One region of the Rhizobacter sp. P5_C2 genome, then DNA from elsewhere that is predicted to be linked to it. Evidence: predicted binding sites of a transcription regulator. Region 1 holds the regulator's gene; each other region holds the start of a gene.
The links. The regulator LexA, encoded in region 1, represses DNA repair genes until DNA is damaged. The targets are predictions, from matches to a motif close to ACTGTATNNNNATACAGT.
Positions count from the first base shown of each region.

Region 1 (6,057 bases):
AAGGATGCGCAGAAAGAGCCGGAGCGGCGTGCCCGGCCGGTGGACCAGCAGGGCGTCGAGGCGATGCTGGCCGAGCGCGCCGGCGCGCTCGGGATCGAGGTGCGCCGTGGCTGCGAGGTGACCGGCTTCGTGCAGCAGCACGACGGCGTCGATGTCGCTTGGGCTTCGCCGGCCAGCGCAGGCCGCCTGCGCTGCGCCTGGCTGATGGGATGCGACGGCGGGCGCAGCAGCATCCGCAAGATGGCCGGCTTCGACTTCCCCGGCACCGCGCCGACCTCGACCTTCTACCAGGCCGTCGCCGAGGTCGACCACCCCGATCGCCTGGGGCCCGTGGGTTGGCATCGCACACCGGGCGGGGTGTTCTCACACGGGCCGGTGCCGGGTCGCTTGTTCATGCTGGATTTCACCGGCCCGCCGGAAGATCGGCAAGCGCCCGTCACGCGCGACGAGATCGAGGCGGTGTTGCGCCGCATCAGCGACACCGATGTCCGCGTGAACGCACTTGCCAGCGCCAACCGGTGGGCGGACAACACGCGGCTCGTCGACAGCTACCGGCGCGGCCGGGTGCTGCTGGCCGGCGATGCGGCGCATGTCCATTCGCCGTTCGGCGGCCAGGGCCTGAGCCTCGGCCTGGTGGACGCGGCGAACCTCGGCTGGAAGCTCGCGGCGGTGATTCGCGGCGAGATGCCGGACAGCCTGCTCGACAGCTACACCGCCGAGCGGCACCCCGCGGCCGAGGCGGTTCTGCAGAACACGCTGGCCCAGGTCGCGATCCTGCGGCCCGATCCGCAAGCGGGTGCGATGCGCGAGCTCATCGCGACGCTGATGGCGTTCGACGACGTGAACCGGTTGATCGGCGAGACGATGAGCGGCCTGTCGACGCGGTACGAACTCGGGTCGGCACGGGACGAGGTCGGCCGGCTGGTCGGCGATGTCTCGATCGGCGAGCTGATGCAGGACGGGCGCGGCGTTTTTCTCGACGCCTCCACGGACGGCAAGGCCTCGCAGCTCGTGAGGGCCGCCACGCGGTGGGTGCGATGCGTCGCGGTCGGCGCGGGGCGCTCGATGCTGATCCGTCCCGATGCCTGCGTGGCCTGGGCCGGCGACGACAACGACACGGACGGACTGGAAGAAGCGCTGCGCCGCTGGTTCAGCCCCGCGCTGGAAAGCATTTCCTAGTCGGCGAGCAGCTGCAGCAGCAGCTCGACGCGCGCCTGGTACGGCGAGCGCTCGCCGCCGGCCGTCAACACGTCGCCGGCCTGCGCGAACACCGGGCCGCCGGCCACGCGGCTGCAGCGCAGCACGCGCACGCCGGCCGCCTGGGCCCGCAGCAGCGCCGACTCCAGCGCGTGGTGCACCGTGCCATGCCCGGTGCCAGCGACCACGATGCCGCGCGTGCCCCGCTCGACCAGCGCATCGACCAGCACGCCGTCGACACCCGCATGGCTGAGCAGGATGTCGACGCGCGGCCACGCCGGCCCGTCCACCAGCCGGCTAACCGCCGCGGCCTCCAACGGCTCACCGGCCGGCCACGGGCGGAACAGCCGCAGCCGCCCTTCCTCGATGCGCCCGACCGGGCCGGCATCGCCCGAATCGAAGGCCTCGATGCGGTAGGTGTGGACCTTGCGCACATCGGCCGCGCCATGCACCACGCCGCCGAGCACCGCCAGCACGCCGCGCGCGCCGGGGTGCTGCGCGACGGTCACCGCATCGAGCAGGTTCTGCGGCCCGTCGGGCTGCAGCGAGGTGGCGGGCCGCATCGCCGCGGTCAGCACCACCGGCTTGCCCGGCGCGAGCACGCGCTGCAGCAGCCACGCGGTCTCTTCCAGCGTGTCGGTGCCGTGCGTGACGACCACGCCGGCCACCTCGGGCCGCGCCAGGTGGTGGGCGAGCCGCTTGAGCAGCGCGCGCCACACGTCGGCGCTCATGTCCTTGCTGTCGACCTGGGCGACCTGCTCGGGCTCGAGCGCCACCGCGGCCAGTGCCGGCACCGCCTTCACGAGCTGCGCGACGCCGAGCTGCGCCGCGGTGTAGCCGATGTTGTCGCCGGGGGCGGCCGAGGTGCCGGCGATGGTGCCGCCGGTGCCGAGCACGACGACGGTTGGGTCAGTTCTTTGCATTTTTCACGAAGCTGGATAAAAATACAGTCACTGGATGGATGTTCAGTCCGCTGCTCACTGCCGCGCGAATCATCAACCCGAGGCCCGCGATGAACGAAACCCCGAAGCTCACCGACCGCCAGCAGCAGATCCTCGACCTGGTGCAGAGCGCGATCGAGCGCACCGGCGCCCCACCGACCCGCGCCGAGATCGCGAACGAGCTGGGCTTCAAGTCGGCCAACGCCGCCGAGGAACACCTGCAGGCGCTGGCCCGCAAGGGCGTCATCGAGCTGGTGGGGGGCACCTCGCGAGGCATCCGTCTGCAGTCTGACACATTGCGTGCGCTGAACCAGAGCCGCGGCAAGCAGTTCAGCCTGCCGCTGCCCAGCCTCTCGCAGCTCACGCTGCCGCTGGTCGGGCGGGTCGCGGCGGGCAGCCCGATCCTCGCGCAGGAGCACATCGACCAGACCTACCTGATGGAAGCCAGCCTGTTCAGCCGCCGGCCCGATTTCCTGCTGAAGGTGCGCGGCATGAGCATGCGCGACGCCGGCATCATGGACGGCGACCTGCTCGCGGTGCAGAAGGCCAAGGATGCGAAGAACGGGCAGATCGTCGTCGCGCGGCTGGGCGACGAGGTCACCGTCAAGCGCTTCAAGCGCACCCGCACCAGCATCGAACTGCTGCCGGAGAACCCCGATTTCGAGCCCATCGTCGTGCCGTTCGGCGACGTCGACTTCGAACTCGAAGGGCTCGCGGTCGGCCTGATCCGCAACAGCATGCTGTGATGGAGGCTGCCGTGGTGATCAAGGCCCCGAAGGCGGCGAGTGCCGCGGAGTGCAAGTCGCTCGAACAACTGCCCAACATCGGCCCGGCGCTGGCGGCCGACCTGCGGCTGATCGGCATCCAGGCGCCGCAAGACCTGCGCGGCAAGGATGCCTTCGTGCTGTACCAGCGGCTGTGCGCGATCACCGGCGAACGCCACGACCCCTGCGTGCTCGACACCTTCATGGCCGCCACCGATTTCATGGGCGGCGCGCCGGCCGCGCCGTGGTGGGCCTACACCGCGCAGCGCAAGGCCTTGTTCGGGTCGGTGTGACCCACCCCCGAAGCGCCTTCGGCGCTGGCCGCCCAGGGCGTGCGGCTGCTGAGCACGCGCGAGATCGTCAGCCAGTTGGCGCAGCTCGACCGCTGACCTCTCGACCGCTGATCAGCGCGGCATCAGCGCGGCTTCAGCACCAGCGTGTGCTCCGCCGCCCCGCCCCACACCGGCACGTCTTCCACCTTCGCCCAGCGCTCGACGAAGTTGCGGTACAGCGGTGAAAACACGATACCCGACTGCCCGCTCGACTGCATGAAGCGTGAACGACCCCGGTCGCCCAGGTCGTACAGCGCCCGCAGCGACGGGCCGTGCTCAGCCAGGTACAGCTCGCCGGTCGTCGCATCCGGTCGCAGGCCGACGCGCGACACGTTGATCGTGTAGGTGTCGCCGCCCACCGGCGCACGCAGTTCGAACCAAGGCGCCAGCGCCTTCACCTTGCTGAACGGCCGGTGCTCGGCGCGCGCCTGGTGCGCCCGGCCCCATTGCCAGGCCGAGACATCGCCGCCCTGCGACTGCTGCAGCTCGTCGAGCGCCCGCGTGAACGCCGCATCCACCTGCTGCGCACAGGTCTCGACCGCCGGCGTCGTCTTGTCGTCGCACCACCAGCCGTCCTGGCGTTCCAGCACGCCCTCCAGCGCTTCGCGAAAACTGCGGCTGCCGAGCTGCCGCTCGTACAAGGCGCTGCCGAGTTCGTCGCTGAACACCGCCTGCGTCAGCTGCCGCGTCCAGGCCGACAGGATCAGCGGCGCGGCGCGATCGGCCGCCATCGTGCCGTCGAACGACGCCAGCTCGCGCTGCGCGGCCGCCGCCAGCGGATGGTTCGACACGGCGCGCTTCAGCACCGGCAGCAGCTTCAGCGCCGCCAGCGACAGCTGGTCGCGCTGGATCGTCCGCAGGCTGGCGATCGAATGCTTGGTCGTCGCGGCCAGCAGCTGCTCGATGCGCTGGTGGCGGTACGGCGGCGCCCACTCGCTGGTCAGGAAATGCGGGTACGCCGGCCCGACGATGCGCTGGTTGGCGGTCGCGATCCAGGCGCGAGCGGGATCGATCTCGCGCGGCGTCTCGCCGGCCGCCACGCTGCCGACCCAGTCGTAGCGCGCGTCCCAGCCCGGCGCCGGCACCAGGCCCTTCAAGTCGTTCGCGGGCCCGCGCACCGGCACCCGCCCGGCCGCCACCATCGCGATGCGCCCTTGCGTGTCGGCCACCACCATGCTTTGCATCGGCGCGACATAGCCCGCCGACGCCGCGATGAACTCGTCCACCGAGCGGGCCGAATTGAAACCGATGCCAGCATCGACCGAATCAGCATCAACATCGAGCGCCGTCCAGCGCATCGCCAAGGCGTAGGTGGGTGCGGTCGGCGCACCGGTCAGCCCATCGGTCGGGCCACCGGCGTCCGAGATCACCGGCCCGTGCCGGGTGCTGCGCACGGTCATCGTCACATCGGCATGGCCCTTGACCTTGATGACTTCAGTGCTGCGCTCGAACGCCGCCCAGCCGTCGGGGGTCTGGTACTGCGTCGCGTCGTCGGGCCGGATGCGTTCGAGGTACAGGTCCTGCACGTCGGGCGCGGTGTTGGTGAAGCCCCACGCGATGTGGTCGTTCTGGCCGAGCACGACGATCGGCAGGCCAGGCATGGTCGCGCCCGCCACCTGGAAGCCGGGCGCGTCGAGCCGCGCCAGGTACCACAGCGACGGCGCGCTGAGCTTCAGGTGCGGGTCGTTGGCCAGCAGCGGCCTGCCGCTGTCGGTGTGCGAGCCGGCGACCACCCAGTTGTTGGAGCCGACGCCTTCGACGCCGGACTCGGGCGCCGTCAGCAGCGCCTGGCGGCCCAGCGTGCCGTCGACCTTCAGCCCGCGGAACAGCGCCGCGTAGTCGGCCGTCGCCAGCGGCTGCTCGCCGGGGTACGGCGGCAACAGCTCGTTGATGCGCTCGACCGGCATCTTCAGCGACAAGCGCATCCGCAGCAGCTCGCTCGACCAGTTGCCGCCCAGGTCCCAGGCCATCATCGTCGCCCAGGCCAGGCTGTCGACCGGCGTCCAGCGTTGCGGCTGCAGCCCGAGCAGCACGAACTCCGGCGGCCGCGCCTTCAGCGAGCCGGCGAGGTAGGCGTTGATGCCGGCGCTGTAGGCCTCGAGTGCGGCCCGCGTGGCCGGGCTGGCCCGCTGCCACTGCGCCTGCGCGGCACGGCGCACGCCGAGCGCGCGCAGGAAGCGGTCGGTGTCGAGGGCCGGCTCGCCGAAGGCCTCGGCCAGCTGGCCCGCGCCGATGCGGCGGTGCGTCTCCAGCTGCCACAACCGGTCCTGGGCGTGCGCGAAGCCGAGGCCGAACATCGCGTCCTCGCGCGAGGACGCGTGGATGGTCGGCACGCCCTGCGCATCGCGCTCGATGCGCACTTCGCCGCGCAGGCCGTCCACACGCTGTTCGCCGTCGAGCTGCGGCAGCGTGCGCCGTGCATAAACCCACAGCAGCACCGCCGCCAGCAGCAGCACGACCACCAGACCCACGACACCGTGCCGCAGCCATTTCATCGTTCGTTCCTTCCAGTGCGTTCCCGCGCAGCGTAGCCGGCCCCGATGAACGGCAGGCAGAAGTGCCTCATTTCGTGCGATCTGCGGCGCCGGCCGCTGTACAGAATGCCAGGGCACCTACACCGGCCTGCGCGCCGGCCGAAAGCCCTGCAAGTGAAGACACCCGCCACCGCCATGAAAACTGCACGACTTTCGCTCGAGCTCGACGCCGCCCTGCAGAACATCCCCGGGATGCCGCAAGAGCGATTGGCCCGGGTCGCCGCGCGCCGGGTCTTCGTCGAGATGAAGCAGTGCTTCATGGAATCGGCGGCGGGCCTGCAGGGGGCGT
Region 1 covers NZ_JBFULV010000003.1:24,146-30,202, forward strand. The annotation lists gene ACXJLU_RS01455 (FAD-dependent monooxygenase) at 1-1,179, shown strand, start outside; gene ACXJLU_RS01460 (asparaginase) at 1,176-2,120, opposite strand; gene lexA (transcriptional repressor LexA) at 2,210-2,884, shown strand; gene ACXJLU_RS01470 (helix-hairpin-helix domain-containing protein) at 2,896-3,195, shown strand; gene ACXJLU_RS01475 (penicillin acylase family protein) at 3,318-5,729, opposite strand; gene ACXJLU_RS01480 (hypothetical protein) at 5,904-6,057, shown strand, end outside.

Region 2 (4,227 bases), on a different contig from region 1:
TCACCGAAGGCCTGAAGGACCGGCAGCCGATGCTGCGCGACCCCGACCACGCCGGTTGGGAGCCGGCGTGGCGCGACGAGGTGCATGCGCTGGTGCAGCTGGCCGGCGATGCGCGGCAGGTCGACGCGCAGCTCGCCGCCTGGACGGCCGCGCTGCCGGACGGTGTCGAGCTGCTCGGCATCGAGCACGCCCGCACCTGGCGCAACGCGCGCGGCGAGGGCCTCGAGCATTTCGGCTTCGTCTCGGGCCTCAGCCAGCCCTTGATGATCGAGGAGGACCTCGCCCGCGACGCATTGCGCCGCGGGGACAGCCAGCGATGGTCGCCGCGCTTCCCGCTGGGCCAGGTGCTGGTGCGCGACCCGGCGGTCGACGACCCTGCGGCGCACGGCTCGTATGTGGTCTGCCGCAAGCTCGAGCAGAACGTGCACGCCTTCCGGCAGGCCGAGGCCGCGCTGGCGCGCGGGCTGCGCAAGCTCGGCGCGGCGGCCGATGCGGCGCTGGCCGGCGCGATGCTGGTGGGCCGCTTCGCCGACGGCACGCCGCTCGCGCTGCAGGGCCACGACGGGCTGGCGCCGCCGCAGGCCGGCGATTTCGACTACGCCGACGATCCGCAAGGGCTGCGCTGCCCGTTCCATGCGCACATCCGCAAGACCAACCCGCGCGGCGACACGGTGCGCGAATTCGGCATCGACGCCGCGGCCGAGCGCGCACGGCTGATGGCACGCCGCAGCATGCCGTACGGCGAGCGGCGGCAGGATGCGCAGATGCGCTTCAGCGATGCGCCGTCGCATGGCGTGGGGCTGCTGTTCATGGCCTGCCAGGCGAGCATCGTCGAGCAGTTCGAGTTCTCGCAGGCGAACCGGGCCAACGACGAGGGCTTCGTGCTCGGCCACACCGGCATCGACCCGCTGGCCGGCCAGGGCGGCGCGGTGAAGCACCGTCACCACGCCGGCTGGGGCGATGCGCAGGCGCCGACGCTGGCGCAGCGCATGTCGGGGTTCGTCACGCTGAAGGGCGGGGAGTATTTCTTCGCGCCGTCGCTCGCGTTCTTCGCGAGCTTGTAGGTTCTACGCAGCGCAGCTCCGGAACCCGGTGAACTGCGTATCGCAGCTCGGCAACTCGAAATTCCGATAGCACGGATGCCGCAGCCGCTCGCGCGTCGCGAACGACGCGCCGCGCAGCACGCGATGCCGGTCGTCGAAGCCGGGCATCGTGTGACCGCGGTCCGGCCCCGGCTCGAAATGCGCATACGGCCGGAAGCGCCCGGCCGTCCATTCCCACACCTGGCCCCAGCGGAAGCCGCGCGATTCGCCGCTGCGCGCCGCATGCTCCCATTCCACCTCGGTCGGCAACCGCCTGCCCGCCCAGCGGCACCAGGCATCGGCCTCGTACCAGCTGATGTGCAGGGCAGCCTGCGCCAGCGGCACGCGCGTCAGCCGGCCGAAGCGCTGCTGCAGCACGCCCTGGCGCATCTGGTCGACGTACAGCGGGCTGCGCCGCCCGCCCGCCTGCACCCAGGCCCAGCCTTCGGGCGTCCACCAGCGCGCTTCGTCGTAGCCGCCGTCCTCGACGAACTCGCCGTACTGCGCCCAGCTGACCGCCTGCGCATCGATCTCGAACTCGGGCAGCGCCTCGTCGTGCGCCGGCTGCTCGTTGTCGTACGCGAAGCCCTCGCCCGATTCGCTGCCGATGCGCGCGCGCGCAGCCGGGAACAGCAGCGGCGGCCTGGACGGCAGCGTCGACGGCGCCGGCCACAGCCCGGCGTCGAAGCCGAGCTGCTGCGACAGCACCGCCAGGCCCTCGGCATGCGCGTCTTCATGGAACAACGCGAGGCGGAAGAAATACAGCGCGGCGTCGCCGTCGTGCGCATGCTCCAGCAGCTCGAGCGTGGTCTCCAGCGTCTCCGCCAGGTAGTGGCGCACCGCCTGCGCGTCGGGCAGCGCCAGCGCGCGGCGCGTGGCCACCGGCGCGAGCGAGGCGTCGAACCAGCCGTCGGCACCGGGCTCGATCGACGCGAGGCGCGGCGCGCGTTCGTCGCACTGCTCGCCGCGGTGGCGTTGCACGTTGCGGCCGATCCAGTACTCCTGGTACCAGCCGAGGTGGCCGAGCGTCCACAGCGGCGGGTCGACCTCGGGCCGCAGCGCCTCCGGCACCTCGACGCGCGCGTTCTCGAAGGCCTGCAGCCAGCGCAGCGAATGGTTGCGGGCGTCCATCAGCGCGAGCGACAACAGGTCGCGGCCGGCGCGGCGCATGCGGGTCGCATCGATGGGCGGGGCTTGGAAATCCAGCATGAGCGGGAGCGGGCGTGGTGGCGCAGTAATTTGGCGCGAAGATTTGGCGCGAAGATTTGGCGCGAGAATAGCGCGCCGCGAGATACTGTGGTTTCGTACAGCCACCCCCATGACCCGACGCCTGATCGCCCACCTCGACATGGACGCCTTCTATGCGTCCGTCGAACTGCTGCGCTACCCCGAGCTGCGCGGCCAGGCGGTGGTGATCGGCGGCGGGCGCGACAGCAAGCCGCGGCAGCTGGCCGACGGCAGCTGGCGCTACGCGAAGCTGCGCGACTACACCGGCCGCGGCGTCATCACCACCTCCACCTACGCGGCGCGTGCGCTCGGCGTGTACTCGGCGATGGGCATGATGAAGGCGGCCCTGCTCGCGCCCGACGCGGTCCTGCTGCCGGTCGACTTCGACGAATACCGCCGCTACTCGCGCCTGTTCAAGGCGGCGGTGCGGCAGATCGCGCCGCTGGTCGAAGACCGCGGCATCGACGAGATCTACATCGACCTGACCGACGTGCCCGGCGCGCAGCACGATGCCGGCCGCAGCCTCGGCCAGGCGCTGAAGGATGCGGTGTTCGACGCCACCGGCCTGACCTGCTCGGTCGGCATCACGCCGAACAAGCTGCTGTCCAAGCTGTGCTCCGAACTCGACAAGCCGAACGGCCTGACGCTGCTGTCGCTCGACGAGATCCCGGCACGCATCTGGCCGCTGGCCGCGAAGAAGGTCAACGGCATCGGCCCGAAGGCGAGCGAGAAGCTGGCCGGCTTCGGCCTGCACACCATCGGCGACATCGCCGCGGCCGACCCGGTGTGGCTGGTCGAGCACTTCGGCAAGAGCTACGGCGCGTGGCTGCACGAGGCGGCGCACGGCCGCGACGAGCGCGGGGTGGTCACCTACAGCGAGCCGAAATCGATCAGCCGCGAGACCACCTTCGAGCGCGACCTGCACGCGGTGCGCGACCGGCCGGTGCTGTCGGCGATCTTCACCGAGCTGTGCGTCGAGCTGGCCGGCGACCTGGCGCGCAAGGGCTACGCCGGCAAGACCATCGGCATCAAGCTGCGCTTCGACGATTTCAAGATCGTCACCCGTGACCTGACGCTGCCGGCCCACACGATGGACGCGCGCACGATCCGCCGCGCGGCGGGCGAGTGCCTGAAGCGCGTCGACCTGTCGCGCCGGCTGCGCCTGCTCGGCGTGCGCGCCGGCAACCTGGCCACGCTGAGCGAGCTGGTCACGCCGAAGGCCGCGCCACCCGAGGTGCACGAGCCCGAGCCCATCTACGCGCCGATGCCGCTGTTCGACCAGCAAGACCCGTAGGCCAACGCCCTTATTGCCAACAATTCACGTTCGATGGACGATGCATTCCTGCGCGATCGGCAGACTGCATCCGTGGCCGACCTCGGTACGTAGATCCCGGCACGACACCTGAGGAGACCCCATGCCCTTGCATCGATTGGCGCTGGCCTGCGCCATTCCGCTCGCCATCGCTGCCGCGCCGGCGCTGGCCCAGAGCAGCACGCACAGCGGCAAGCTGCTGCTGACCGGCGGCGTCAGCAGCATCGACGGCGCGGCCGGCGGCGGGCTGACGCCCTGGGCGGTGACCGGCGGCTACGGCACGACCCGCGAGTTCGGCGGCTCGGCCTTCGCGACCCGCGTGAAGACGCAGGACTACGGCCTGAGCGACTACGGCGTCGCCATCGCCTGGGACGACCGCGTCGAACTCTCGCTGGCCCACCAGGACTTCGACACCGGCCCGGTCGGCGGCGCGCTGGCCGGCGTGCTCGGCGATCCGGCGTTCAACGACCTGCGGCTGAAGCAGGACATCGTCGGCCTGAAGCTGCGCGTGGCCGGCGACGCGGTGCTCGACAGCGACAGCTGGATGCCGCAGGTCGCCGTCGGCCTGCAGTACAAGAAGGCCCATTCCGGGCCGCTGGCCGACGT
Region 2 covers NZ_JBFULV010000101.1:5,690-9,916, reverse strand. The annotation lists gene ACXJLU_RS26825 (Dyp-type peroxidase) at 1-1,064, shown strand, start outside; gene ACXJLU_RS26820 (SUMF1/EgtB/PvdO family nonheme iron enzyme) at 1,068-2,291, opposite strand; gene dinB (DNA polymerase IV) at 2,401-3,603, shown strand; gene ACXJLU_RS26810 (DUF3034 family protein) at 3,725-4,227, shown strand, end outside.
Region 2: the regulator LexA is predicted to act here: its motif matches at 2,376-2,393, upstream of dinB (DNA polymerase IV).

Region 3 (4,227 bases), on a different contig from region 1:
GCCGCCTGCTGGCGGCGCTGAACCTCGGCCACTTCGGCGTCAAGCTGCATGCGTCCGACGACCAGGGCGTCAACTGGCACGAGGTCGCGGCGCCGGCCTTTCCGGTGCAGCCGGCCGATGCGACCGGCGTGCCGTGGAAGGTGGTCCAGGTGTGGTCGCTGGAGCGCGACCACGGCACGCTGTGGCTCGGCACGCTGCCGGGCGGGCTGTTTCGCAGCGGCGACGGTGGTGCGTCGTGGCAGCTGGTCGATTCGCTGTGGCAGCGGCCGGAGCGCGCCGAATGGTTCGGCGGCGGCTACGACGTGCCCGGCATCCATTCGATCTGTCCGCATCCCACGCGGGCCGGCGACCTGGTGCTCGGCATCAGCTGCGGTGGCGCCTGGGTCACGCACGACGACGGCGCGAACTGGCTGCTGCAGGCCGACGGCATGCGCGCCGCCTACATGCCGCCGGAGCAGGCCGGCTCGCCGAACACGCAGGACCCGCACCGCATCGTGCGCTGCGCCGCGCAGCCGGACGTGCTGTGGACGCAGCATCACAACGGCATCTGGCGCTCGACCGACGCGTCGGCCTCATGGCAGCAGGTGACGAGCGCCCCGCTGTCGGATTTCGGCTTCGCGGTCGCGGTGCACCCCGGCGATGCGCAGACGGCCTGGTTCGTGCCGGGCGTCGCCGACCAGCAGCGTGTGCCGGTCGGCGGGGCGCTGGTGGTCAACCGCACGCGCGACGGCGGTGCGAGCTTCGAGACGCTGCACAGCGGCCTGCCGCAGCAGCATTGCTACGACCTGCTGTACCGCCACGGGCTCGACGTGTCGCCGGACGGCCGCAGCCTGCTGATGGGCAGCACGACCGGCCATGTGTGGGGCAGCGACGACGGCGGTGACCTCTGGACGGCGCTGCCGGCCCAGCTGCCGCCGGTATACGCGCTGCGCTTCGGTTGATGCACCGGCCCGGTCCGCACACCGGTGGATACATCGACTGACACCTTGTGGCGCCATGTGCACAGATGGCGCGTTACCGTCCCCTCGATCTTGGGGGGCCGCGTGTTGCAGCGCATGACAAGGCCGCCCGTGCTCCGGACAATCGGAGCTGTCGAGGAAGCGCCATGCCCACCACCATCACCGTCGGAGCCCGTTCCATTTTCGTCACCGCGACCGCGTGGGTGTTCATCCTGCTCGGCGCGCTGGCCTGTGCCTCGGCGCTGCTGCAGAACGCGATGCTGGTGTCGGGCGGGTTTCGCAGCGAGGGGCTGCAGGTCAGCGGGCTGTTCGGGCTGCTGATCGCCCACCTGCCGTGGGTGGTCAATGCGGGGCTCGTGATGTCGCTGGCCACGCTGGTGTCGGCGGTCGGGCTGCTGCTGCGGCTCAACTGGGCGCGCCGCACCTTCATCGCGCTGCTGCTGCTGGCGATCGTCGCGAACCTGCTGGGCGTGTGGCTGCAGCAGGAGGTGATGCAGTCGGTGGTCGACAGCACGCTGAGCACCGCGACACTGCCGCCACGGGCGCTTGGCGTGTTCGGCGGCTTCGTGACCGCGGCGCGCGTGATGGCGGTGCTGGTGACGCTCGGGGCCTGCGGGATGCTCGGGTGGATCATCCGCCGGCTGATGTCGGCCAGCGTGCGCCAAGAGTTCGCCTGATCAGAACTCTCCGTCGACGTAGAACCAGCGGCCGTCTTCGCGCACGAAGCGGCTCGTCTCGTGCAACCGCTGCGCGCGGCCGCCGAGCTTGCTGCGGGCGATGAACTCCACGGTCGCGTGATCGGTATCCTGTGAAGCATGCCGTCGCACGTCCAGCCCCAGCCAGCGCAGCCCCGGCGGATCGGGCTCCAGCGTGGCGGGCCGCGTGCTCGCATGCCAGGTCGCCAGCAGGTAGTCCGGCATTCCGTTGACGAAGGCGCTGTAACGCGAGCGCATCAAGGCCTCGGCATCGGGCGCCTGCAGGTGCAGCGGTCCGGCGTGGTAGCGGCCGCAGCAGTCGGCATAGGGAACGGGCAGGCCGCAGGGGCAGGTCATGTCAAATCGAGGATCCAGGTTTCTCCGACCAGATCGTGCCCGAAACTGTGGTGCGGTTCGCTCGCGACGAGCCGGTAGCCCGCGGCCGCGTAGATGCCGCGCGCGGCACTCAGGTTGCCGTTGGTCCACAGCGTGATGCGGCGGTAGCCGGCGTGGCGCGCGAAGCGCTCGCACTCCTGCACCAGCCGGCGCCCCAGCCCCAGCCCGCGGGCCGACGGCTCGACCAGCAGCATGCGCAACTGGGCCACGCCTTGCTGCACCGCCTGCGTCGCTTCGTCGCGCGCCTGCACGAGGAAGACGCAGCCGACGTTCGCGCCATCGCGCTCGGCGATCCAGCAGGCCTCGCGCGCCGGCTCGAAGCGCTCGATGAAGGCGGCCGCGATGCGCGCCACCAGCGCCTCGAATCCGATGTCCCAGCGGTACTCCTGCGCATACAGCGCGCCGTGGCGCGCGATCACCCAGCCGATGTCGCCCGGGCGGTGTGCCCGCAGCAGGTAAGGCTGGCGCGTGCGGCGTGCCGGGTCGTCGTCGAGCAGGCGCTGCAGCGTGCCCATCGCCTGCAGCAACTGCTGCTGCGATGGCTCGTCGAGCGCCGCGAGCAGCGCCTGCACCTGCTGCTGCGAGCCGCTGTCCAGCGGCGCGAAGGCGGCCCGGCCGGCTTCGGTGAGCGACAGGTGCGACTGCCGCGCGTCGCTGGCCGACGGCGTCGCCTCGATCAGCCCGCGCTCGCGCAGGCCGCGCAGCAGCCGGCTCAGGTAGCCGGGGTCGAGCTCCAGCGAGCGCGCGAGTTCGCCGGCCGTCGGCTGCGCCTGGTGCGCAAACTCCCACAGCAGCCGCGATTCGGTCAGCGTGAAGCCRCTGTCCACCAGGCCTTCGCGCAGCACGCCGATGCGGCGCGTGTAGAAGCGGTTGAAGGCGCGCACCGCGGCCACGCGGTCGCTCGGATCAGAGGGGGAGAGGGCGTCGGGCATGCCCGGCATGCTGCCGCAATTGATTGCCAAAAGCAATCATCAATGTGCCAAAGGCTGCTTCGAACAGGCTTGTAACGGCATGCCCCCGTTTTCAAGTGGATCGATATACTGGATGTGCATACAGTAGTTGCCATGCCTTCCGCCACCACTCACTTCGCCCCCCACGCTCGCGCGCCGCTGCCCGAGCGCTTGCACACCAGCGTGTGGCGCGGCAACCAGATGGGGCGCAGCGCCGAACGCGCACTGCCCAGCGGCTTTGCCGCCCTCGATGCGCAACTGCCGGGCGGCGGCTGGCCGCGCCGCGCGCTCAGCGAGTTGCTGCTGCCCCACCCTGGCCTCGGCGAAATCCGCCTGCTGGCCCCCAGCCTCGCTGCCACGCAGCAGGCCGGCCGGCTGGTGATGCTGTTCGATCCGCCGGCCGCGTTGTCGGCCTGGGCGCTGATGCAGATGGGGCTGGATGCCGAGCAGCTGCTGGTGATCGACACCGGCACGCAGGGCATTCCCGGCGTCGACGGCCGGCCGCACGAGGCGGGTGTCGATGCGCGGCTGTGGGCGCTGGAGCAGGCGCTGCACAGCGGGCATGTCGGCGCGGTGCTGGCGTGGTTGCCGCCACGCCTGCGCGCCGAGCGCCTGCGCCGGTTGCAGGTGGCCGCCCATGCGCACGACGGCCCGGCTTTCGTGCTGCGCGAGATGGCGGTGCAGCAGCAGGCGAGCCCCGCGCCGTTGCGCTTGGCGTTGCAGGCCGGCGGGGCCGATTGCCTCAGCGTGCGCGTGCTGAAGCGCCGCGGCCCGCCGCTCGCCCAGGCGCTGCTGCTCGAGCTGCCGCCGGTGCTGTCGGCCAGCGCCACGCGCAAGGCCCGCGAGCTGGCGGCGCAGACGGTGCTGTCGGGGCAGGGCGCAGCCGCAGCGCCGTCGCTGCGCGCCGCGACCTTCGTCAACCTCGCCTGATGTGCGCATGGGCACGCGATGCTCTGGATCGGTCTTCACCTGCCGTTGCTGCCGCTGGAATCCTTCCTGGCGACGCTCCCGGCGGGCGGCGGCAGTGATGAGCCGGCCGTCGCGCTGGTCGAGGCGCATCGCATCGTCCATGCCAATGCGAACGCGCAGGCGCTGGGCGTCAAGCCGGGGTTGAAGCGCGCCACCGCGCTGGCGCTTGCGCCGCAGCTGCTGATCGGCCAGGCCGACGCGCTGCGCGACCGCCAGGCGCTCGCGAGCGTCGCGCATGCGGCGCTGGCCTTCACGCCG
Region 3 covers NZ_JBFULV010000010.1:935-5,161, reverse strand. The annotation lists gene ACXJLU_RS05225 (WD40/YVTN/BNR-like repeat-containing protein) at 1-941, shown strand, start outside; gene ACXJLU_RS05220 (hypothetical protein) at 1,106-1,636, shown strand; gene ACXJLU_RS05215 (YchJ family protein) at 1,637-2,011, opposite strand; gene ACXJLU_RS05210 (bifunctional helix-turn-helix transcriptional regulator/GNAT family N-acetyltransferase) at 2,008-2,982, opposite strand; gene imuA (translesion DNA synthesis-associated protein ImuA) at 3,115-3,930, shown strand; partial or broken gene ACXJLU_RS05200 (Y-family DNA polymerase) at 3,949-4,227, shown strand, end outside.
Region 3: the regulator LexA is predicted to act here: its motif matches at 3,090-3,107, upstream of imuA (translesion DNA synthesis-associated protein ImuA).